3 regions of the Paenibacillus sp. MDMC362 genome follow, and region 2 is predicted to be linked to each of the others. Evidence: riboswitches for the same ligand, from Rfam matches in the RefSeq annotation. Region 2 holds a riboswitch; each other region holds the start of a gene.
The links. A riboswitch is a leader RNA that binds a small molecule or an ion and turns the genes downstream of it on or off. The one in region 2 is predicted to bind cyclic di-GMP.
Positions count from the first base shown of each region.

Region 1 (8,213 bases), on a different contig from region 2:
CAAATCCCTATGACAAAAGATGGGCACCTGTCAATGGGTATGAGCATATTATGCCAATGTCATTGGATTAAACGACTAAATCAAAAAGAATTGAGGAGATCCTAGAATGAACAGTTCCCTGCGAACAGTTTGGCCCATGGAGATATGTGATCCGAGCGGGCTGCGCGAAAATCCCGAACACGGCAAAAAAGACCACGACACCTACGGGGTCATGGAACGCGGGATGACAATGGTTATTGATAAAGGCCTGGGTAGAAACATGTTCTCGGATGTGATCGAAACAGCCTCGGATTACATCGATTGTGTCAAATTCGGTTTTGGGACGGCTCCGCTGTATAAAACGGAAATGCTGCTATACAAGATCAATCTAGCCAAACAACATGGAATCACGGTCATGCCCGGCGGGACCTTGCTTGAGACAGCCGTGCAGCAAGATGTCGTCCCCGCATTTTTTAATACCGTTTGCCGTCTCGGATTTAACGCTATAGAAGTATCTGACGGCACGATTGAAATGTCTCGAAAAAAACGAACGGAACTCATCCGGGAAGGTAAACAACGCGGACTTCGGGTTTATACGGAATATGGTAAAAAACAATCCGGTTCCCACATCGACGCCGAAATGCTCGCGTATACGATGGAAGCGGATTTGGACGTAGGCGCCGAGTTTATCATCGTTGAAGCGCGCGAGTCAGGACTGGGCATCGGTATTTACGATAAGCATGGCGAGTGTCAGGAAGAAATGATAAATAATATCATCGACAACGTGTCGGATGCAAGAAAGCTGATTTGGGAGGCACCTCTTAAGCAGCAGCAAGCGATGCTTCTCCGTAAATTTGGATCTCATGTACATTTGGGAAATATCCAACCCACCGAAGTGCTTTCCCTTGAAACGATGCGCCGGGGCCTTCGTCAAGATACGTTTGAACTTGGGGTGAGAGAGAATCAAACAGATGGATTTTGTTACGTGATTTAAAAACATAGACCAAACCACAAGAAGAATGATAAATACTAGCGGGCTGCTATGGATATCTCCAGAGTCAGCCTATACATATTTTCGTTAAAAAGATCTATCCCGGTATCCCCTTCAGGGAACAAGCATACACTTAAAAAAACAGGACTAGCTTGTTACTCTAATCGATGAAGGATGATTCCGTGTGAACTTACAGATCCTACCCGGGCGGAAGAGCCCCTTTTTCTATCGTCATGCTTCCAAGAAACTTTTCTACATTACCGCCGGCTCCATCATTCAAGGTTTTGCCATGGCCATGTTCTTGTTTCCTCACGCCATTCCTTCGGGGGGAGGAGCTGGAATCGCGGTGCTTCTGAACCATGCGTTCGAGATCCCGATGAGTCTCGGACTGTGGCTCGCTAATTTTATTTTCCTCGCCTTTACAGTCCCTTATCTTGATGGTGTCAGTGCCTTCGGGACCATATTTGTTATAACGGTGACGTCCGTTTCCGTTAATTTCTTCGAGGTGTTCCTAGAACCCCCGTTCGGCAACGTATGGATCGATCTTCTCTTCGGCTCGGTTATTCTCGGAACAGGTGTCGCCATCCTCATAAAGCAGAGGGTATCGAACGGGGGAATCGGTTACGTTGCCTTAGCCATCTATAAGTATAAAAGAATCAACCCGGGCACCTCATTGTTCTGGATGAATGGAATCATATTCGCCTTCGCTGCCTATGCGATCGATTGGAAAATTATTATCCTTGCAGTTATATGCCAGTGGATCTCAACCCGGATCATTAACTGGATTCACCAGTTCCCTCCCCCGAAATCGGTCTATCAACCCGCTTGGCGCAAAAAGTGATTCTGTATACGTGTAAGAGTGATTGACAAATATAACAAAAATATGGGAATTTGGGTCGTGCGACCTATATTAAATGAAAAACAATGTAAGTTATAGTTTGAATAAGTCACAATATGTTTGGATATTCGACAAATTCATACTCTTCGTACGACAATAGCAAACCCGCTGAAAAGCGGTGACGCAAAGCTACAGGGGCTAATGTGATCTTCTTCAGACCGCGATGCCAGCCAGTTGCCGAATACGACGGAAGCCTCCGTCACTTCTTACTAGTTTTGTTCACCTATGTCTTTAAGTTGATGGAGGTTATTTGTGTTGTTTATTAAATTTTTATAAAAGGGGGACCTGTACTAGTCTTAACGAGTCTTATCTACCTGAAAAGGGACTTTTTTAAATATATTGAAAGGCAGGTGAATCGTAGATATAATATTCGGTCACACAATCGAATCGTTTCGTACGATAATAGCAAACCCACTGAAAAGTGGCGACGCAAAGCTATAGGGGCTAATGCGGGTCTGCCTAAGACCGCGATGCCAGCCAGTTGCCGAATACGACGGAAGCCTCCGTCCTATTTTGCTATGGTTATCTTAATGGATGGTGGTTTTTTATTGTTTATTTTCGCTTATAAGCTACCGAATTAAGAAGCGGAGATGACTAGAAGATCGATTTCATTATTAATCACTTATTCTTAAAAGGAAGAAGGGAAAATAATGGGCCGTAGAACACTGCTGGAAGCAAACGATCATTTTCCTAATATCCTCAGTATATCTGAAATAAAAGGAAGGTTGATTGAACGGAAAGAAATTCTATATTTGCTGCAAGAGGAAACCAGGAATATGAACGATTTGCTGTCCATACCTTATTTATTTGTTATAACAGATACGGATGGTGCCGTTATCGATTATTGCGGAACAGGTTCTTTAAGAAGCTTTCTCGAGAGGAACAATATAAAAAATGGGACCTCGTTGGCAATGAAAGATGCAGGTAGCAATGCTATTTCATTATCTATGGAACAACAATCGCTTTCGGTCGTAGTCGGGGCCGAGCATAGTAATCGCGTGTTTTCAGAATTGGCGTGTGTTTGTACTCCCCTTCGAATAAAAAATGTGATCATAGGCTACCTTGGTCTTAGTTTTCATTATTTGCACGAGGTTACATTTGCCATACCGCTCATTGAACACCTGGCCAAGAATATTGAAGAAAAATTACCTCAAAAGGACCCCATTTTACAAAAAGAGCTGACTTATTCTCACTTTGACCAATATGAATTAACAAATCGGGAAAAAGAAATAGCCTATGGGTGGCTGGAAAATAAAAACGTACCTGAAATTGCAGGCATTTATGGGATTAGCCAAAGCACGGTCCGTACGTTTATAAAAAAGATATACGCAAAAACGAGAGTCAACCATAAAGGAGCATTTCTTAAAAAATTTACATAATCATCCTAAAACTTGTCTTAAAACAAAGATTACCCAATTCTGGGTATTTTTTTTATTGCTGTCGAAATTTATAATGATAAGTAAGTTATATAAACTGATTCGCGTTATCGATAACTGTGGCGACTGTCATCAATCACTTGTTACGACGGGGGTGGGTGAACAAGGTGATTTCTATCGAGAGTGAGCTCAAACAAGTATCGAAAAAACTCGAACTTCTCCGAAGAGAACTTGAGCGAGTGGCCAGCAGTTTCGAATTGGTGCATCAAGATGTTGTTGCAATTTCACAGTCGTTGGATAAGCTGATTATTCGTTACATGGAATTAAAAAAACAAGAGGAATATATCAAAAAAAAGTAGATTTTCTTCATATTTGACACATAAGGCACAGAAGATACCTTCTGTGCCTTATGTGTTTCTGTTTGGATTTCAAATGTCGGGGGAATAAGAGGGAAAACCCCTCGTTGTAGAGGGGGATTATAAAGTGGTTGATCATCGTACCGTAATGGAGTCTGGCAGATGTATGGAGTATGGAGCTAAGGAGATCGATGGGTTTTCATGCTATGAACTATTCGGTTTTCCGCTTGTGTGGGGAACTTTAGATCTATCAAAGCAAGAAGTAAAAAAGATGACCTCCGACATTCGGAGGTCATCTTCTGTTCATGGACGGTCTTCATGAATCCATGACCAGCACGCGAAGGGAGGTGCGGCGGAGCATTCGCGAAGCCAGCCAGCAGCCGCTGATGGCGATAACAAGCGCGATCAGAGTCAGCCCAATGACCAGCGGCCATTCCACGATGAGCGGCAGTTTGACAATCCCATAGGTAGAGAGCAGACCGCGCAGCACGGCTGGCAATCCGTAGACGCCGCAAGCGATGCCGGCCAGCGCACCGAGCGCAGCCAGTCCGGCAATGCCGCTTGTCAAGGCACGACGAATGTCGGTTGCGGTCAAGCCGAGCGAGGCATAAATGCCATATGTCTTCGTTTCCTTACGAATATGCAGCCGGCAAGTTGTATAAACAATAAGACAAGTGACAGCCATGAACAGTAGGGCCAGCATACTCATCGGAATGAGCAAAACCGCCGCGGCTTCTTTGAATACGGAATCGAGCAGCACTTCCTGCTTCAGCGCTTGAATGGAAGGGCTGTAACGTTCGTTCAACTGCTGCACAAACGCATCGCTGTCCGTATTGTTCTTAAGTTGAATAAACCCGGCGTCCGGATTCAACTGCTCGACAAGATCCGATGTGACCCTAGCGACGTTCGACATGTTGGAAATAGACTGAAAGGTGCCGGTGATCAGCAATTGATGCGGTTCTCCTTCGATGTAGACCGTGACTACGTCGCCGATGCCTTTTTGCAATTTACGGGCAATATTGATCCCGATGGAAATTTCATCAGGGAGTGCGGGATTACGGCCTGCAAGCGAGGCAAATCCGAGCTCGTCCATGCTGCCTTCCACGACCGTCAAAGGGAGACTGAATGTCTGTTGAGGATTGTCATCCTCTTTGGCCATGGCGATGACGCCGGTGGCTGATCCGGACCAGTTCAGACTGTGAACCCGTGGGTCGCTTTGGATATAAGATTGCATTTCCGCCCGATCTATACCTTCCGCATGGATAACCATAATCGCGATATCCGCATCGTCATAACCCCACTGGGCCGACGTTTCACTGATGCGATAGACGCTGGTTACCAGCACGGCGCCAAAGACGAGCACAGCCACCGTGATGCTCATCAACAGCAAGATCAGCGCTGCGCTTTTTTTGTTCCCGCTCACATGCTTCCAGCCGATAACCGTGGGTACGGACCATCGATCCAGCAGTCTTCTGCGGGCACCATGCCGATGAATGCGACTATGTGAAGACTCCGACATGCCGTAACGGATCGCTTGAATGGGCTCGATATGGCGTGTCTTGGAAGCATAAACAAGGACGCATAGAAGGATGATGAGCAGCAGGCCGCAGCCAGTCCAGATCGCAACGTCTGCCGCTTGAACGGGAACAGGAGCCGTGTCGGATTTGAGGAAAGACAGGGAATTCTGGATGATGACGCCTGAAAGGAAGTGACTTGCAATCAGTGCAGGGACCAAGGCGACAATCGTCATTAAACCGTACTGCAGCAAGTAGGTGCCGATGATGCGTTCGGAGGTCATGCCAATCGACTTGAGAATGCCGATCGTGCGGTAATTGGCAAGGATTGTGTCCGTGATCGTAAAGCCGATCGTGAGCAAGGCGACGAGGATCATCACCAGTCCGAGGAAACTCATCACAAAGCCGATCACCTTGTTCATGATGAAATAAAAGGCCGACAATTCGGCAAACGAAACGCGCTCCTCTAAAAACGGCGACCCGAGCGCCTGCTCAAAACGCTGCCAGTATTCCTCTGTTCAGGATACGCATAGCGAAGCGACAACATGTATTGCTCCTGAGTGGACAAGCTACCCATGGTTGACCGATAGTCGGCTTCGTTCATCCAGATGCGGGCAGTGGTCGAGAAAGGACCGCCATGGGATATGTCAATGACAATCGCACCGATCGTGAATTGTGCCGGTGCAGACCCTGAGGTGAACACCAATTCATCGCCGATCTGCATGTTGTATTTGTAGGCAAGCGAGGTGGGTATCCAGATTTCGCCGACTTCCGGAACCGTCAGATGCTCAGGGCCTGTACCGGGAAGAGGATTGTTGACCCCATGCGGCATCGGCGGGGTATTGATCATATACAGATAAAGATTGGGCAATTCTTCCCCGTTAAAGACCAGTCCGGTCCATGGCTTGTAAGGGATTAAGCTGGACGCGTCTACGCCTTCTTGGCTGGACCACCAGTCAGCTACCAACTGTTCGTCATGCAGTCCACGGGTCATATTTATGACTTCGTGCGCACCATGAGCAGCCGTATGGCGATCATTGAATACATTCTCCGTATTCATCAAGACCGTGAATGCGGTGCTGACGAGTAGAGCGGAGAGGGCAATAAGCAATGCGATCAGCGTATTTTGCAATTTTCTTTTGCGCAGGTTGCCCCAGCAGAGTGTGAATATGGCTCGCATCCCAGACTACCTCCTCCCGGTGACATAAGCGAAGATCATCGCTTCCCGCTCGGAGGCCTGTTCCGGATTGTAGGGCCCCATATCCAGCGCGCCACCGATCTTGCCGTCGCTAATGTAGATAAGGCGATTGCCCCGGCAGGCTGCCTTCATGTCGTGGGTGACCATGACAATCGATTGACCGTCCGCATGCATCCGGCTCAATATATCAAGCACCGTAACGCCTTGCTCGTAGTTCAGACTGCCGGTAGGTTCATCGGCGAAAATAATGTCCGGATTATTGATGAACGCCCTGGCGATTGCCGCCCGCTGCTGCTGCCCTCCGGATACTTGGGAAGGCAACCGGCTGCCCTGTTTATCGAGGGAGAGATTGACCATCAAGTCATTTGCCCGTTGCCGTACTTGTTCCTTGTCCTGATTTGCGATATATCCAGGGAGGGCAATGTTATCGAACAGCGACAGATCGGGTACAAGGTTGCTGTTTTGGTAGATAAAACCGATCCGATTCGCCCGAAAGCGTGCAAGCTCCTTGGCTGAAAATTGATCAAAGCGCTGTCCTTGCAGACAGACTTCTCCGGTTGTCACTTCATCAAGTCCGCTGAGCAAATACAGCAAGGTGGACTTTCCCGACCCCGAGTCGCCCATGATGACCGTAAAATCTCCTGCGTAAATCGACAGATCGACATTCCGAATGGCATGGTACTGCTCCTTGCCAGTGGTGTATGTTTTGCATAAATTTGCGGCTTGCAGCATGATGGTTTTGCTTGAAGGCATATTCTGATCTCCTCTCTTATCTTCCCATGCCACCAAATTATAGAGAACGATTCTTGCACATTTGTTATCAAATTATAAATAAAGTATGACAGGGGTCAACTGAGGGGCAGAGTCAAGTAGAAAGCCGTTCCCTGCTGCTGTTGGCTGTGAAAAGAGATCGTGCCGCCATGCGCTTCCATAATATACTTGCAAATCGACAACCCGAGTCCGACCCCGTGGCGCTCGGTCGGTTGGCTGGCCGTTCGTTGTGAAACGCTGCCTTGGTAGTACCGATCAAAAATAAAAGGCATATCCTGCGGGGAAATTCCGCTCCCTGTATCGGAGACGATGATCTGCAGGCAGGATGTTTCCGAGTGTTCTTCAACAGAGAGTCGAATCGTATCCCCGGGCTCCGTATGCTTCAGTGCGTTCGTGACGAGATTGGACAGAACTTGCTCGATCCGTATGGCATCGATAACGACAAGCACGTTGGGAATAGCAGAGGGTTCTTGGCAGCGTACGCCCATCGTACGGATATAATGGGCCATCGCCCGCAAGATCGGCTCCAGCGTTGGAGCGCTGTATTGCTCAATCGGATGTACGGCAATCTGCTCCAGATCACGCAGCGCGTGCAGCAGCAAATCGTCTACGAGCACGGTCATCTTGCTCGTATTCGCATGCACCACCTCAAGGTATGCCATCACACTCGGCAGATCCGGGCATATGCCTTCCCGAATTGCATCGATATAGGCTTTGATCGTTGCCAGCGGAGTTTTTAAGTCATGAGACAGATTGGAAATCAGCTCTTTGTGCGACTGGCTGTGCGCGGCTTGCTGCATATGTAAATTACGAATCTCTTCACGCATGAGATCAAATACGGCATAGAGCTCCCCGACCTCGTTATCGCTGGTCCATTCGGCACGCTGCTCGTAGTTGCCTTTCAATATGGCTTCGGCATAAGGCTTGAGCCCGGCGACAGGCTGAACCCAATCACGCTGCACCCGGCGTTTGATGGAGAAGAATAAATAAAGCAGCGTCAATAGGGCCAGAGATAGCAGCGCCCACGGCACATATAGCGGCAAGTCTGAGGAGGGGAAGGCTGCGGCTACGGCAGATGCAGGCACAGCAAACTGAGCGTAGCCCACAAAGCTCTTGCTGCCGGCGTCCAG
Region 1 covers NZ_QLYT01000069.1:39,252-47,464, reverse strand. Annotated here, with positions in the region: gene comA (phosphosulfolactate synthase) at 107-973, shown strand; gene DP091_RS28115 (YitT family protein) at 1,167-1,811, shown strand; cyclic di-GMP riboswitch class I at 1,957-2,050, shown strand; cyclic di-GMP riboswitch class I at 2,263-2,357, shown strand; gene DP091_RS28110 (helix-turn-helix transcriptional regulator) at 2,519-3,247, shown strand; gene DP091_RS28105 (Spo0E family sporulation regulatory protein-aspartic acid phosphatase) at 3,412-3,603, shown strand; gene DP091_RS28095 (FtsX-like permease family protein) at 3,917-5,512, opposite strand; gene DP091_RS32160 (hypothetical protein) at 5,581-6,294, opposite strand; gene DP091_RS28090 (ABC transporter ATP-binding protein) at 6,301-7,065, opposite strand; gene DP091_RS28085 (HAMP domain-containing sensor histidine kinase) at 7,161-8,213, opposite strand, start outside.
Region 1: it holds a riboswitch for cyclic di-GMP, as region 2 does, so the genes downstream of both, DP091_RS28110 (helix-turn-helix transcriptional regulator) here and DP091_RS21175 (FAD/NAD(P)-binding protein) in region 2, are expected to answer to the same signal.

Region 2 (8,213 bases):
CTTGGGCCCATCAACAAGATGGTCAGCGACCCCAAGAAGAGCCGCAGCCCGAAGCGTGGCTGGATAGATAAAATCCAGAGTCTGTTCCAGCAAAGAAAGGCCTGCTGCCTCCCTATCAGATCCCTTTACCTCTTTTTGGATATCAAAAATATTCATAAAATACCTCCTCGTTCTTATACCTGTATTAGATAGCGGTTATCGCTTATCACGGCCGTATTCTCAAAGGTTGATCAATTAGGCAAGTCCATTGAATTTCAATTCAGTTTGCTACAGCTTCGACGATCGAAATATAACACCCGGTATCGATGACGCGGTTCAGCCGTAAGTCAGCTCCGTCTAACAATCGACGAAACTCTTCTTCCCTGCGCTCACGTCCCCCCTCGTAGATCGCCATACAAAGGAGATCCAGGTACTTACCTGTATGTGGCGTATTCCCCGATGGGATGACTGGGTCCATCACGAGCACCCGACCGCCAGGAGCCATCGCCTCTCGACAGCTGCGTAAGATACGAGTGGCTTGCTCGTCGGGCCAGTCATGCAAGATGTACTTGAGTACGTAGATGTCTCCGCGGGGGACCGACTCGAAGAAGTCTCCTGATACGAGTTCCCAACGTTTGTCGTCACCTAGCTCCCCTAGCTGATTCCTAGGCAATACGTGCGGCCTATCAAATAAGATACCGTGCAATGTAGGGTTTCTTTGTAATATCCGTAGCAGTAAACGGCCGAAACCGCCGGCGACGTCAATAACTGTTGCACCCTCCGGAAAATCATAGCTGCGCGCAAGGAACTCGTTCTCGATCTCCGACATCGACGCCATTCCGACGTGGAAATCGTCAGCCGACGCCCCCTTTTGAGCCCAGTAGTCGAAGAATGACATTCCATAAATCCGCTTGAAGGGAGGGGTACCACGGACACCCCAGTCAATCTCACCACTCGGACGCCAGAATGTCTCATCGGTGAGCATCAGCACCCCTGCCCGCAGCGATAGAGGCACATCCGTTCGCAAGAACTCTGCCGCGGCGGTTAATTCGTACTGTCCGCTCTCATTCTCACGGAACACCCCCCGACTAGCAAGCAACCGCAGTATCCGATAGAGCCTCAACTCGTCGCTTTTGGTGGCCTCGGCCAGCTCGGCAACCGACTTCGGCCCGTCAACCAGATGATCGGCAACTCCGAAGAGAGCAACGGCGCGAAGTGCTGCTGAGTAGGCGTACTCCACCGTCCGTTCCATTAAGAACAGTGCCGCCGCTTCACTTTCAGAAACTGCAACGTCTTTTTCGGTTTCTAGCATTATGAAGACCTCCTATAAGTTAAGTTTTTATTGAGAGACGGTAGATTGTCGTGACACGATTAATTCGTGACCTGCTTCCACATGGATTGCACGATGTAAGTATAGTCAACATTGACCTGGATACTGGACTTGGCTATGCGTATATCGACCTGGGGCTGTGTCGTGCTGTTTTTGTCGCTTTTTGGTGTTCGACAATCGATTGGGCAACATGGGCTGAACGCCGCGCAAGCAAGAATATCCCGTTAAAGATATATAACGCTCCGCTAACGGTGTTACCAAGTGCGTATATTTGTGTCTGTGGTCGGTTGAGGGCATCTATTAGTCTACTGGTTGTGCGCTCAACATTGAGACCGCCAAGGGGATGGGGACTCGCTTGTCCAGTTTTCAGCAATCCCTCTATGAGTGGCAAAGCCAGCGGAGAGGGTCGACTTTCACCGGAAATAGCTGAGAATACTCTATCAAAGCGAATGGTTGAGTTACCTTCTGCAAAAGCTACAAAGTGACCTTGTTCATCCTTTGAAACTGACCGTAGTCCCCGTAGAATGCTTAGCTGGCCTGAATCGGCAAGTCTAAGTATTTGAGCTGCACGATGTTTCGGCATGGGACAACATAGACTGTAAACAATGTGCCGAAAATTGCTGTATAAAAATTTCTTCTCGGCGCAACTTAGAAAGTACCACGCGTCCTCACAAGCAGTTGCTAGTATTTTGATGCAAAGCTGACTTGCAATCCCGCCGTCATCCAAACGTGCCATTTGAAGCCGTAATCGATCGATTCCGTAGCGTTCTGAAAGTACTTCATCGATTATCTCCTGTTTTGATGCTCCAGCGTGATCAAGCTCCCTGTATGTTAGTTTGATAAGATCCCTGATAGATAAGCTTCCTTTTGCAGCAACAATATCCTCAACGCCTTTTACCGTAAAATACTGCAAACTGTACTTGACTGGTGGACGACGTACCGAAGGAAGAAGTCCTCGTCGCGACATGAGTGTAATAGGTCCACGATGATTCTTTGCCATTAATCCAAGCGTAAGATCTACTGCGGACAGCCCAGAACCTATAATTCCTACGCGTTCATCGGCGCCTATGCTACTCAAGGTTTCTTTTAAAGGATAAGGTGTACTAAAAAATTTATCTTGTCCTTGAAGTCCGTAGGGATCTGAGCTGGTTGCACCGCCCATGCATAAGACTACATAGTCAAACTTGTAGTTTCGTGTCGGTGTTTCTACGGCAACACAGTCGCTTAGTGTCACTTTAGTAGCCTGTTCGCGTATATATTCGAAAGTATTCATGCATGCTATCGATTTTTTCGCTGAATCCTGAAAATACTTGCCGATTATTGCACGCGGCGCAAACATGGTGCCTGCAAAGTGTGCATAGCCGTTAGCTTTTAACCAGTCGGCAACGTGCTCCGTGTCCCAATATCGTACTGACATGTCAGAAGTGTATACATTTGTTAAGGCCTCGGGCATATCGGGCGCATAATTAGGGCCGCACCATGGGTTTGGCGATGGGTCAAACACAGTTACGTCCAAATATGCATAAGGATTCAGGAGGTCACGGACACGAATAAGACTTTCCAACATGCATACTGCTGCCGGTCCTCCTCCTACGAGAGCGACGCGAATTGGAGATCACCCCTCAAGGTAGATTTCACCTACTAATCTTTTAAAGATGATGTCGTACCGAACGGAGCCAAACTATCCTGATACCAATTTTCCGGCTATGGCTATTTGGGAAAGTGTTTTATTGAGCATTTAGCTGCTGCGATCCTGTTCCAGTTCCGTTGCTATTAGTTTTTAAAACGTAAACTATAATATATGGCGCGGCATACCCCCTTTACGAGATTAAAGTAGAAACACAAAAATCCCCGTCAAACGTGTTTGAAATAGACGGAGGTTTCCGTCGTATTCGGCAACTGGCTGGCATCGCGATCATGATGATATCCGCTTTAGCCCCTTTAGCTTTGCGTCGCCACCTTTCGGTGGGTTTGCTATTATCGTACGAAGTATGATTTTGTCAAATGATTAAATAACATCAACTTTGGAGTCAGTATAAGCAATATTCCAGTCAAAAAAAATACCCAAAAATGGGTATCTATTATAAGAGACTATGTCCTAAGCAACGCTTCTAAAGGTTTTACCAGAGCCAGCTCGGAAAGGTGTGCTACTAATTTAAGTAAACACACCTTCATGACCGATCCGAGCTACCTTAAAGTGAGCCTGTCCCGAGCCTCAGTCGGCTACTGCTTCGATGATCGAAATGTGGCAGCCGGTATCGATGATGCGATTCAGCCGTAAGCCGGCCCTGGCGAACAATCGGTGGAACTCCTCTTCCGTTCGTTCACGACCTCCCTCGCAAACCCCTATGAGGAGTTGGTCTAATAATTTACCTATATGCGGCGTATTCCCCGGCGGGATGACGGGATCCATCACGAGTACCCGGCCGCCAGGAGCCATCGCCTCTCGGCAGTTACGCAAGATCCGGATGCAATCCTCGTCGTTCCAGTCATGTATGACGTACTTTAGCATGTAGAAGTCCCCGTTATTCGGAACCGACTTGAAGAAGTCCCCTGGAGCGATTTCCCAACGTTTGTCGTCGCCCAACTCCCCGAGCCGGTTCCTGTTCACGACGTGCGGCTGATCGAACAAGATTCCGTACAACGTAGGATTTCTCCGCAAGATCCCCAGCAGCAAGGCGCCTAAATTACCTCCGACATCGACGACGGTTGCGCCATTCGGAAAATCATAATTTCGTACAAGGAACTCGTTCTCTTTATTCGAGAATGAATCATATGCGAAGTGGAAATCGTAACCGTCAGACGACACCCCCCTCTCTTTCCAGTATTCAAAGAAGTTCTTACCATGAATCTTCTTGAAAGTATCTCCACGGACGTTCCGAACAATCTCGCCGATAGAGCCCCACATAACTTCATCGGTGACCCACAGTACACCTGACCGCAGCGACGACGGAGCGTCCGTTCTCAAGTGTTGGGCTGTGTCGGTCAACTCGAACTGTCCGCTCTCGTTCTGACGAAACACCTCTTTGGTAGCGAGTAACCGCAGTACCCGGTAAAGACTCGACTCATCTGCCTCCGTAAGCTGGGCGAGCTCGGCAGCTGTCTTCGGCCCGTCCACCAGATGATCCGCAACGCCAAGGAGAGCTACAGCCCGAAGCGCGGCCGAGTAGACATAATCCAATGACCTCTCCAACAAGAATAGACCTGCAGTTTCACTTTCGGAAAGTTTTGTATCATTTTTGTGCTCAATCATGTTCTTAACAAACCTCCTCGTTAGTAAATAAAGATGCCAATTACTCGCTACACATGGTCATAAAGCATCCGTAAGTAAATTCTGATTTTTATCACCTCCCCTCAGTTTTATGTCGCCACCTTAGAGTCAGTTTTATTTCTTAGTGATTCAATCGAGCATTTTATTGAGTCTTATAGTTATGAGTGCTCACTTAATTATTATTATTATGGATAGAATATAAATTAATAGAAATACCCAATTTTGGGTATTTCTATTAATTTATAACTCATCTATATCTAATGGAAGTGAAAGATGTGTAACTGCGAAACTAGAATTAACGGATAACCCTTGTACATTGCATGCTGGTACCGTCTGATAACCAATATAAGGACTGCTCCATGCTTTTTGCATCAAGGCAAATATTTACCGTTCATAATGCACTTAACGGTAATAGTTAGATACTCATCTAAGGTAATCGGAACATGTTTTTGTCCTCTACGGCAATCGGTACAAGTTCTTTTCATTGGCTCGGGACAAGAACTTGTACCGATAAAATAAAAAGCCTCTAAAATAGCAACTTTCAGTGGGACGTTCTTCTTATCCCTCGACAATAAATCATGAAACATAATTGACACAAAAGCATTCTCTAATGTGTTCCTTGAGCGATCTTCATACCGAGAACACTATGAATAAAGCTTTGTCCTGGAGACCGTGCAAGCATCTGAACATATACACAAAATAAACAAAAGGAAGCTACCCAAAAGGAGCTTCCTTTTTTTGAAATCCACGCAGTCCTTCTAATGCTGGATGTAACGTCAGAAGAATAACCTATCTCAATATTTTGTGAGTCAAGTGTGCTGCAATGAAAGCATCGGGTACATGGTTACTTCTACTTATTTCTTTAGACGCTTAAGGTCAATCCCAGCCCAGATATAGGAAATCGAAACTTTTCATCATGAATTAACATTGTGGCTACTCGTCCGGTTGAATCTCGATTGAAAGGGAAGGATCGAGTTCACCAGTAACTTCACATATTCGCTCTGTGCACACATAAAATGGTTGCAATCAAGCTCCTCAATAATCACCCCATCCCTCAGAAAGGCTAGGCGATTACATATATAGGCTACGGCTTGCAGATCATGCGCTATGAATAAATATGTTAATTGAAACTCCCTCTGGAGCTCCTTTAAAAGGGATAGAATTTGAGATTGCACAGAAACGTCGAGCGAGCTAATGGCTTCATCCAAAACAAGATAGCGCGGCCGCGTGGTCAAGGCACGCGCAATGCATACGCGTTGCAGCTGTCCACCGCTTAGCTCATGCGGATACTTCTTTAGATAGTCAAGGGGCAGCTCTACCCGCTCCATCAGCTCTGCAATGATCGTTTCATGTTCGGCATGAGCGTTTTTGCCGCTTCGTAGCATACAAAGCGGTTCCTCGATAATTCGCCGCAGGGTCCAGTTCGGGTTGACGGAGGTTCGATAATCCTGGAACACGACACTGAATTTTCCTTTGTTTTGCTTAATCCACTTTTTATGAGGCACACCATCTATCCGAATGGTCCCGCCGTCACTGGTTTCTAATCCAAGCAGAATCCGGGATAACGTGCTTTTGCCGCTGCCGCTCTCCCCTACAATGCCCAGACAGTCTCCATCGTTCAGATGAAAGCTGACGCCGGTCAGTACATGCTTTTGGGTGTGATTCCGCAGCCCACGGTCAGCCTTATAGCTTTTCTGGAGATTCTCCACCGTAATCATTCTCTTTGTTCCCCCCGCTATGCAAAGTGTTCATAAAGCTATCTGAAAGCTGCAGGCGCGTGCTAACTAAATATTGGGTGTAGGCATGTTTAGGCTCATTAAAAACATCAGTGACCGAGCCCTGTTCCAACACTTCTCCATCTTTCATGACGATAACGCTGTCGGCCAACCGCTGCACCACTCCCAGGTCATGGGAGATGAGGATCAGTGTGGTACCCGTCATTTCCTTTAAGGACTGAAATTGATTGACGACTTCCAATTGATTAATGGAGTCTAGAGCTGTTGTAGGCTCATCCGCAATAATAATGTCCGGCTTCAGAACAAGAGCAATCGCAATCATACAGCGTTGAAGCATCCCACCGGACAGCTCATGAGGATAACTCTTATAAACGGCAAGCGAATCCGGGAAATTCAATTTTTTCAAACTTTCCAAACTCAATCGCTCAGCTTCTCTTCTGGATACCCCCAATACCTGCATAAAAGTTTGTTTCATCTGGAAGCCCATTTTCTCAATGGGATTGAAAGCCGTCATTGCATCCTGAAGAATCATACTGATTTTTAGACCCCGAATGGACCTCCGCTGTTTTTCGTTGTCCTTCAAAATATTTCGGCCCTCGAAAATAATCTCTCCTTCAGATTGAATCCAGCGGGGATTCACACCCAAAATTTCCCGAACAGTCATCGTCTTTCCACTACCGCTCTCCCCAACAATACCAAGGCAAGAATTTTTTTGCACCGAGAAGGAAGCATCTTTTACAATTCTTCTTTGGGTCTTGAGATCAACAATATTAAGATGCTTAACGGTCAGTATGGTCACTTACCATCTTCCTCCCCTCACCCAAGCGGAATAGCTTGCGTTGTTGCTTCGGGCTTGCCATGTAAGATTTCGAGTTCATGGCCTGCTGCAGACTGTCACCGAGAAAATTTAGCGCGACGATGACAAGCAGAATGGTAATACCGGCAGGTATCATTTGCCAGGGATGGGTGAACAACACATTCTTCGCTTCATTCAGCATCATTCCCCATTCAGGAGCAGGAGGTTGCACGCCCAATCCAAGGAAGGAAAGGGACGAAATACTTAGAATCACCCAGCCCATCTCTAGGGTCGAATGTGTGGTTACTTCACCGGAGATCCCGGGAACAATATGCTTTCTCATAATATAGATTGGAGAAGCCTGATGGACTTGAGCGAACTTTACATAGTTTTTTGATCGATACTGCTGAACGCTGCTATAGATCATCCGTGTATACCAGGCCCACTTGGACAAAATATTCGCAATCACGATATTCATAATCCCGGGTCCCAATATGCCGATAATAGCTAGAATCATCACCTCTGACGGGAAAGACAGCATAGCGTCGCAGAAACGCAAAATGACTTCCCGGACTCTTCCGTTCGAATAGCCGGCTAGAATTCCAAATGCGACCCCGGAAAAAATCGTCACACTCATAGCGAGTAGAGCATAAAAGAACGTGGTGCGTATGCCGAATAAAATCCGTGAATATAAGCATCTTCCCAGATGATCAGTCCCGAGCGGGTACTCTGCGCTTGGCATGGCAAGCTTCATATCCACCTGAAGTAAGGTCGGATCATGCGGAGCAATTAGAGGGGCGAAGATCCCTGCAAGGGAGACCACGCCCAAAAACATCAAGCAAGTGATACCCAGCTTATCCTGTTGAAGACGCTTGAAAAAACTCATTTGGCTTCCCTCCGCAAACGTGGATCTATCATCACGACCACAATATCTACCAATAAATTGCAAACGATAAATAAAACGGCCATCATCAGAATATAAGCCTGGATCACAGGATAATCCGAGTTAAAAATAGCCTTGACGCATAAACGACCTATGCCGGGCCAGGCAAATATATTTTCAACAACAACAGTCCCAGCAATCAGACGCGGAATAGACAT
Region 2 covers NZ_QLYT01000042.1:36-8,248, forward strand. Annotated here, with positions in the region: partial or broken gene DP091_RS21165 (hypothetical protein) at 1-156, opposite strand, end outside; gene DP091_RS21170 (methyltransferase) at 260-1,291, opposite strand; gene DP091_RS21175 (FAD/NAD(P)-binding protein) at 1,425-2,918, opposite strand; cyclic di-GMP riboswitch class I at 3,201-3,295, opposite strand; gene DP091_RS21180 (methyltransferase) at 3,525-4,562, opposite strand; gene DP091_RS21185 (ABC transporter ATP-binding protein) at 5,495-6,298, opposite strand; gene DP091_RS21190 (ABC transporter ATP-binding protein) at 6,264-7,115, opposite strand; gene opp1C (nickel/cobalt ABC transporter permease) at 7,096-7,998, opposite strand; gene opp1B (nickel/cobalt ABC transporter permease) at 7,995-8,213, opposite strand, start outside.

Region 3 (8,213 bases), on a different contig from region 2:
AGATGGGTTGGATGATCCAGTCCCTTTTCCGATTCCGTATGCTGGGCTGAATTCAATTCAACCAAGCCATGGATGAACGCATACATGATGGCGGTTAATTCGGTTGGAGATTTCCGAATGTTTTCTGCCTTTTCTAAACACTACCAAATTCAAAATACGTGCACAAAATAGCATATATAAGTTTTCGCGAATCGTTTATGCTCTCCATTGTTTTTCGAATCGTGCTGGTCAGCATCTCAAAATTTTCAACCGCAACAGCCGCCAGCAAATCTTCCTTATTTTTGAGAGCTACCTGAATATTACCGTTAATGCTTTCGATCCGGGAATGATGCCAGGCACGGGACTTGCTCAAAGCTATACGCCGATTATGAGATTTGTTTGGAACTATCTTATGCCTGTTTTAACGCTATTTTACCCTAACGTGAATACGGTGCGTCAGTCCGGGAAAGCTTTGGCTTCGCTAGTAACCGATAGCAGGTTTAACCAAACGACAGGGAAATATTTTGAAGGTACGAAACAAATAAAATCATCCGAACTTTCTTATAACCATGAAAATAGGAAACAGTTATGGGAGGCTAGTGTAGCGTTGACCAGTTTGAATCAAACGGAGACAATTTTAGAAACGGGGATATAACTCGCCCCATGATCTGATCTCCGAACAAGCCTAATGGACGGGATTGAATCCCCAACATGGAAAACGGCTCCCCTTGCCCAGGTAATTGGACAAGAAGAGCCGAAGTATAGCGTGAGACGTTATGGTTTCATTTTTATCCGTTTGCGACCTAACCATACACCGAAAGCGATCAGCCCGAGCCCCGCCAAATAGAACGGATAAGGACTCGATTCTCCCGTTTTTGGAAGCATCGGAACCGTCGGTTGCGGTGTCGAAGCGTTCTCAGACGGAGTTGGTGCATCCGGCTTTTGAGGCTCAGGATCGACTCCTCCTCGCGGAATATCCTCTTCGTCAATATCGATGGCAGGTGTTTCCGGCTCTGCTGGAGGTGTCTCAGGTGTTTGAGGTGTCTCAGGTTCTTGAGGCGTCTCAGGCGTTGTTGGTTCACCTCTTGGAACATCCTCGTCCGGCACCTCTACCTCACCGGTCGGATTGTCCGGATTGGTTGGGTTCCCCGGATTACCTGGGTCTGTCGGATTGCCAGGATTCGTTGGGTTCCCCGGATTACCTGGATCCGTCGGATTACCAGGATTCGTTGGGTTCCACGGGTTTCCTGGATCCGTCGGATTGCCAGGATCTGTTGGGTTCCACGGGTTGCCTGGATCGGTCGGATTGCCAGGATCCGTTGGGTTTTCAGGATCTGTTGGATCTGTCGGATCTGTCGGATCTGTCGGATCCGTCGGTTCGCCAGGAATTACAGGCTCTTCCTTGCGGTTCGTAACGATCATTTTCTTAACGTTGTCTTGATTCTTGATGCTGAAATCAATCGTTACGTCCCACTTCGCCTGCTCGATCTTATATCCTTCTGGAGCGGCCAGTTCCTCCAAAACATAGTCGTCGTACAGCAGCTTTGTAAACAGGATCTTGCCTTCATCATCCGTGGTTTTAACGATCGGCGTCCGTTTGCCTGCCTTATCATAGAGCGCAAACTTGGCTCCTGCCAGCGGCTTCGTCTGATCGTCCTGATCCACCTTCGTTACTTCCAGGCTGCCCGTTACGCCGCCTCCGGAGCCTGAACCCGAGGAAGTACGGACAATAACCTCTTCCGTCGTTTCCCGAATCTCCGTCTTCAGCTGATCTCCTTCGAGAGCCACCTTATTCTGTACAGCCTCTTTATCTTCAGCAATAATGAACGACTGATATTCCAAAATATAAGCCGTCGAGATGTCATTTGTGAATTTCAACTCGAATGTCTCTTTATCACCATCAAGCCTATGGATGGTTAAGGTATAATCCTTCCCTTTAGTCAGCTCTTGGGCTTTTTCCGCTTTTCCGTTTGCATTGATCTTGGTCGCATACAAGCGGAAGGAATCCTCGATCAAGATCTGGTTCGGACTTGGATTATCGATAATTTTTGCGTTGGAAATATGCGACTGACCTTCATTGATGCGAATTTCCCAGTCGATTTTGTTTCCGTTCTGGGAGCCGCTCTTCTTCACATATTCGCCGCCGTGAGGAATCGTTACGCTGGCGTTCCATGTCGCTTTTTTAGCGCTGCCATCCAGCAGTACGGCGGTATTATCGATTTTGTTGACAATCAATGTGTCTTCCAGCGATGTTTTGAATTCAATCCAGTATGCCGATGAGATCGGGCTGGTAAACCGAACGGACAGCTGGTTTCCGTTAGCTTCTGATGGTTCAGTCACTGCATATTGTTCAGCTGGAACTAGCGAGCCCTTCTGAGCGCCATTCCGTCCCCCGGTCAACTCCATCTCGTATACCTTGACCGAATTCGGCACAAGCTTCTGCTGGTGCTTCAGAGCATCGGTTACGATCGCTTCGTTAAGCGAATCGAGATTATAATTCATCTTGATATTCCACGTCACTTCTTTGTCGACAGGATTGTAGCTGCCGCCTTTACCGCCGTTATTTTTCGTATAATCGTCAGCGGAGAAGCTAGCATCCCGCTCAATTGGCCCTCTGCTCTTGCCTTCTTCGACCCATGTCATCGAGGCTCTGTTCAAAAAGTCCCGTTTGCGATCCTTCAGCCAGCCGATGTTAAACTTCGTTTCATATTCAATCGTATAAGTGGCGTCAATCTTGGAGAATTCGATGACAAACCCGCTGCGTACATCATCGATCACGATTTTATAATCGCCCTCTGGAACGACTTTCCCGTCCGCTTTTACAGTCACTGAATCCGGAACGAGTTCGAGTCCGCCTTGCGGGAACGTATCCGTGATGACTACCTTCTCCATGCTGTATTTGGTGCCGTCCGGCTTTTTATCGCCATTGACCGTAATTTTCCACTTCGCGGTTTTTGTGTCAAAATTGACGTTCGAGGATCCTTTTACCAGGGCACGGCTTCCGTAGCCCGGAGCCGTTACTTCCTTGAATGCTTCGCCCGATACAACTCTGTTCTTGACCTCCTGACCTTCGGAGCTCAAGCGGTCAACCGGCATCGTCTGATAAACGATCGTATAAGGCGAATCGATATCCTGCTTGAATTGAAGCTCGAATCCGTTCGTGCCTTTCGCTACAGCGTTATAATCCTCTTCTGAAACCAGGTCTTTGGCATTCGTCGAATTCCCGTTATACACCTTCAGCGAATCGGCAACCCAGGTATGATTCTCACTAAATTCATCCGTAATTACGGCTTGAGCGCTCGGAATCTTCTTTTCGTTGAAATTGTATTTCACCGTCCAAGTAATGACTCCGGTATCCTTATCCTGGCGATACGACTTATTCAAGAATTGGCCGCGATCTACCGTTACGGTCGCCGTCGACTCCACATTTTCCATCCCTTCGCCTGACAGGACGGCGGTATTCTCAAACCGTGACTGTTGACCGATAAGCTTCGTCGAAAAGCGAATTTCGTAAGCTTTGCTGATTGTTTCATCCTGGAATGCAAGCTCCAGCTTGCCGCCACCGCCTGTTTGAACGGTGTACTTGCCGGCATCCAGCCGTTCGCCAAGAACCGCCGAGCCGTCACCGTTAACCTGCAGATTGTATACCTCAATGGAATCCCCGATGAGCTCCAAGCCTTCAGGCATTTCATCGGTGATGACCGCGTGCTTGATCTTATTGAGCGACTTGTTAATCTGTACCGTCCAATCGATCCGGTCTTTGCCAATCGCTTTTCCTTGCTTCTCGATCAGCTTTCCGCCTTGCGGCTTCAGATTCACGACGACGGTCTGAACCCCACCCTTTATCGGAAATGCAATAATGATTTCAGTGCTTCCTTTAAGAACTTCCTTCTTAAATTCTGTGCGAATTTCCAGCTTGCCGCTGATGTTGGAATGATTCTCCACGTAATCGTTGAAGGTCATCACAACTTTCCCGTTCCGATCAACCGTAAATCGGCCAACTTCGCCTTGACCGGCAAGGAGCGGTGCGTCAATGTCCGTAAAAATCTCAAACTGCATCGGCAGCTCGAAAGTGAATGTATCCCCCTTCTTGTAGCCGTGTCCGTTCGGTAGCTCCCATTCGTAGCTGAGATTAACCGCTGCACCGATGTCCAGGCTGCTGTCCGGATTATACACCGCATCAACCACGGTACCGTTCACATCGGTTAATACGACTTTGGTGAGTATTCCTTCCATGTCGACTGCTGGTGCTGGCGTGTTATATACGTCATCCGTGACTGTCTTTGGCTCGCTAACTTCTAATTCCTGCACGCCAGTCTCTGATTCCTGCACAGTAATGGCTGATGGCTGCTCGCTACCCGCCGCATTCGCCGTCCAAGCAAATGTGCCCAATAGGGTTTGAAACAGAAGCAGCAGCGCCACAACAACTCCACTTACTTTTTTCTTCATAATCTCTCCCTCAATCTTATCATTACCCTCGTAATATTCGGTTCCGATCTTACTTTTTCGTGCGCTGATTCGTCCCATGCTTCTATCAAAATGCATGCCAATAATGGACTTCACGAGCCATCATCTTCAGGACCTGTTACGGGCGCACGATTCATTGGTGTCTGTATTTTCCTTCAGAACCCAGCGGGCTTCCTGCATTATATCGGCCAAAACTATACAATTTCTATACAACCGAAATAAGCCTTGGACATAATCGTCCAAAGCTTAGTTTTATTGCTACGCATTAATTAGTAGTATTTGGTTGCTGAATAGCTGGAGGCATCTTTAATCATTTTGTATCCGGCCCCTTTGCTTTTCCAGCTTGCATCGACGGTTGTGTCAATGGTTACCCACTGCCCGTTCAAATATACTTCATTCCAGGCGTGGTAGACATCGACGTATTCCGAGGTTCCCATGACAAGCTTTGCCGGAATATCGAGGCTTCGGAGCATGGAAGCGAACAGGGAGGCGTAATCGTAGCACATTCCCTTTTGTCCAGCGATCGTGCGGTTGCTATCGGGAAGGTAATCCGTCAGCTTGCTGGATGCCAGAGCGTTGTCGTACCGAACCGTCCCGACGATATATTCGTAGACAGCCTGTACTTTTTCCTTGTCGGAGTGAGCAGTGCGGGTTAGCTTTTTCGCAAGCTGAGCAGCCTTGCCCTCTTCGCTCCAATCGACATTTTGTACAGAGTTCAAAAATACTTGGCTGCCGTTCGTCAGTTGAAGTTTAACTGCCGCTTCCTGTACGATCTTGTATTTGCTGCCGCTGACTTGTTCGAGCACGGAAATCTTGTAGTTCCCGTTGCCCATCTGCAGTGGAAAAACTTCCTGCTGCTTCGCCCTCGAAAGCCCATATGTATATTGATCCTGACCTTTTCCGATCATGAGCTTCGTTTTGGTGCCTGCTTTCACGTCATACCGAATGACGATTGCCCCACGATCCAGTTCCTCCAAGCCCAGCCAATCTTCAGATGGTGCAGCTTGTACAACCGGAGCCCATATCAGTAACGCAAAAAGTCCAATTATCGCGAACATTGCGTTGCGCATGCTGTAACTCCCCTTCGGTGGCCAGGCTGCCATTTGACATTTCGTCAAGAAGGCCCTGTAGCTTTGCGTCCTAGTCTTTCGACAAGTTTGCCATTATCGTATTAGAGTTTCACAGGATTCAGTGGATGTTTGTCCAAAAAAACAAAAAAAGCGTCTTCGTTCGGTAGCTGGCTGTCATTGACGTTTCGTCAAGAAGACCCTGTAGCTTTGCGTCCTTGCCTTTCGACAAGTTTGCCGTTATCGTGAGTAGCTTTTGTGAATACATCATATCAAATATATCCATTTCTATCAATAAAAAAATTAAAATTTGTAATATTGTTATAGGTCCCACAGAGCTGTCTAATCCGAACGTTTGGCTCTTGTTAATTAATCGACCAATAGAGCAATAAATCTTTTGAATCTAACGTTTGTTGACTATAGTATCAAGTTTGTTATCTGGAAGCATCGAATCTTCCTCTTATACAATAAATCTAACAAGTGCACGACAAGCGAGACAACACCGTAAGGAGTGACAAACATGAGCTCACAAGCCGAACCTAAAAAACGAAAGCGCTTACGAATACGCTGGCACAAGCAGGATACGGAACTAACCCTCTTGGCGCTGCCGACCACGATTTGGTACATCCTGTTTAGTTTCTTACCGATGTTCGGGATCATTATCGCCTTTAAAAATTTCAGAATTAGCGGCGGCTTTTTGAGCAATGTGTTTAACAGTCCATGGGTAGGCTTCAAAAACTTCGAATTCTTGTTCAAATCGAATGACGCCTGGATCATTATTCGCAACACCATTGGATACAACATTGTGTTTATCGTCCTGGGGATTGTTCTGCCCGTTCTATTCGCGATTATGATCGGACTCCTCCACAGCCGTAAAGCAAGCAAGGTCTATCAGACGATGATGTTCCTCCCCTATTTCCTATCCTGGGTGGTCGTATCTGCGGTAGGCTGGGCTTTCTTAAGCTTCGACAAAGGAATTGTCAATCAAATGCTCGTCAGTATGGGCAGCGACCCGATTAACTGGTATATGGAGCCGAAATATTGGCCATTCTTCTTGATTCTCTTAAATGTCTGGAAGGGCCTGGGCTATGGTATGGTCATTTATTTGGCAACCATCACGAGCATCGACAGCACCTATTATGAAGCAGCTGTTATTGATGGCGCTTCGATTTGGCAGCAGACAAGATTCATTACATTGCCCATGCTCAAGCTGGTGATCGTCATGATGTTCATCCTGGCCGTAGGGCGCATATTTTACACCGATTTCGGTTTGTTCTATCAGGTCACGCGAGACTCCAATTCGCTGTTCAACGTGGCGACCACCATTGATGTCATGGTGTATAAACAATTGAAAACCGCCACCGTAGGGATGGCATCCGCAGCCGCATTCGTACAGTCTGTTCTGGGATGCGCTACGATTCTGATCGCTAACTGGATTGTTCGTCGAATCGATCCGGATAGCGCGATGATGTAAGGAGGCAAGACGATGACACCAAAAACCACTTACGAGACGGGCCTTGAGAAGTTTAACCGTACAAATAAAGCCGTCAACCTGTTCTTCAACCTGGTATTTATTATTTTGGCGCTGCTCTGCGTCATACCTGTAATCGTTGTTCTGTCCATCTCCTTCTCCAGTGAGGAGTCCATCCGAGAGACCGGATATCATCTGCTGCCGGTTGCTTTGTCGGCCGAGGCTTACGTTTACATCATCAAGCAGGGAACGATGATTCTGCGGGCCCTCGGTGTATCGGCCCTCGTTACCGTGGTCGGTACCGTGCTCGGGGTGCTGCTAACCGCCTCCATGGGTTACGTTCTCTCTCGCCCAAACTACAAGCTGAGGGGCTTTCTGACTTGGGTGGTATTCATCCCGATGGTATTCAACGGCGGCTTGGTGTCCAGCTACTTCATTAACACGAATTTACTGGGACTGAAAGACAGCATTTGGGCGCTTATTCTCCCGCTCGCCGTTTCATCGTTCAACGTCATCATATGTAAAACCTTTTTCAAAAGCACGATTCCCGACGGGCTGATCGAATCAGCCGAAATCGACGGCGCGAGCCAGCTGCGAATCTTCTTCTCGATCATCATGCCGATCTCGCTGCCGGTCATCGCCACCATCGGATTGTTTCTCTGCTTTGCTTACTGGAATGACTGGTTTCAATCCATGCTGTATATCGACAACCAGAACCTGTATTCCCTGCAAGCGCTGCTCAACAGCTTAATGAGCAATGTCGATGCACTCGCCAAGAATGCAGCGAGTATGGGCGTTAGCTACGCCATGCTCGTCGCAACGATGCCGAAGGAATCCGCCCGCATGGCGGTCGCCATTCTCATCGTGCTGCCTGTAGCATTCGCCTACCCTTTCTTCCAGAAGTATTTTATTTCCGGATTGACGGTCGGCGCCGTGAAGGGCTAATGACGAAATAAACCAAGACAAGCTTGGTTTATGATAAATATCCGCTGAACAACACTCAGGTAATTTAACTTCAAAAAGGGGGAAATGAAATGAAAAGAGCATTAAAGTTCATCTCTACGCTGTGCGTGCTGACGCTTATGTTGACCGCTTTGGCAGCCTGCGGCGGCTCGAAGCCTGCTTCCACAACAGACGGATCCCAAGCGACGCCGGACACATCCAAAGACTCCGAAACGACAAGCAAGGATATTCCGACGCTAACCTGGTGGACCATCGGCGGCCAAGTA
Region 3 covers NZ_QLYT01000069.1:51,937-60,149, forward strand. Annotated here, with positions in the region: gene DP091_RS28150 (Rossmann-fold NAD(P)-binding domain-containing protein) at 104-634, shown strand; gene DP091_RS28155 (LPXTG cell wall anchor domain-containing protein) at 754-4,428, opposite strand; gene DP091_RS28160 (transglutaminase-like domain-containing protein) at 4,716-5,516, opposite strand; cyclic di-GMP riboswitch class I at 5,530-5,618, opposite strand; cyclic di-GMP riboswitch class I at 5,676-5,762, opposite strand; gene DP091_RS28165 (ABC transporter permease) at 6,034-6,987, shown strand; gene DP091_RS28170 (carbohydrate ABC transporter permease) at 7,000-7,929, shown strand; gene DP091_RS28175 (ABC transporter substrate-binding protein) at 8,019-8,213, shown strand, end outside.
Region 3: it holds a riboswitch for cyclic di-GMP, as region 2 does, so the genes downstream of both, DP091_RS28160 (transglutaminase-like domain-containing protein) here and DP091_RS21175 (FAD/NAD(P)-binding protein) in region 2, are expected to answer to the same signal.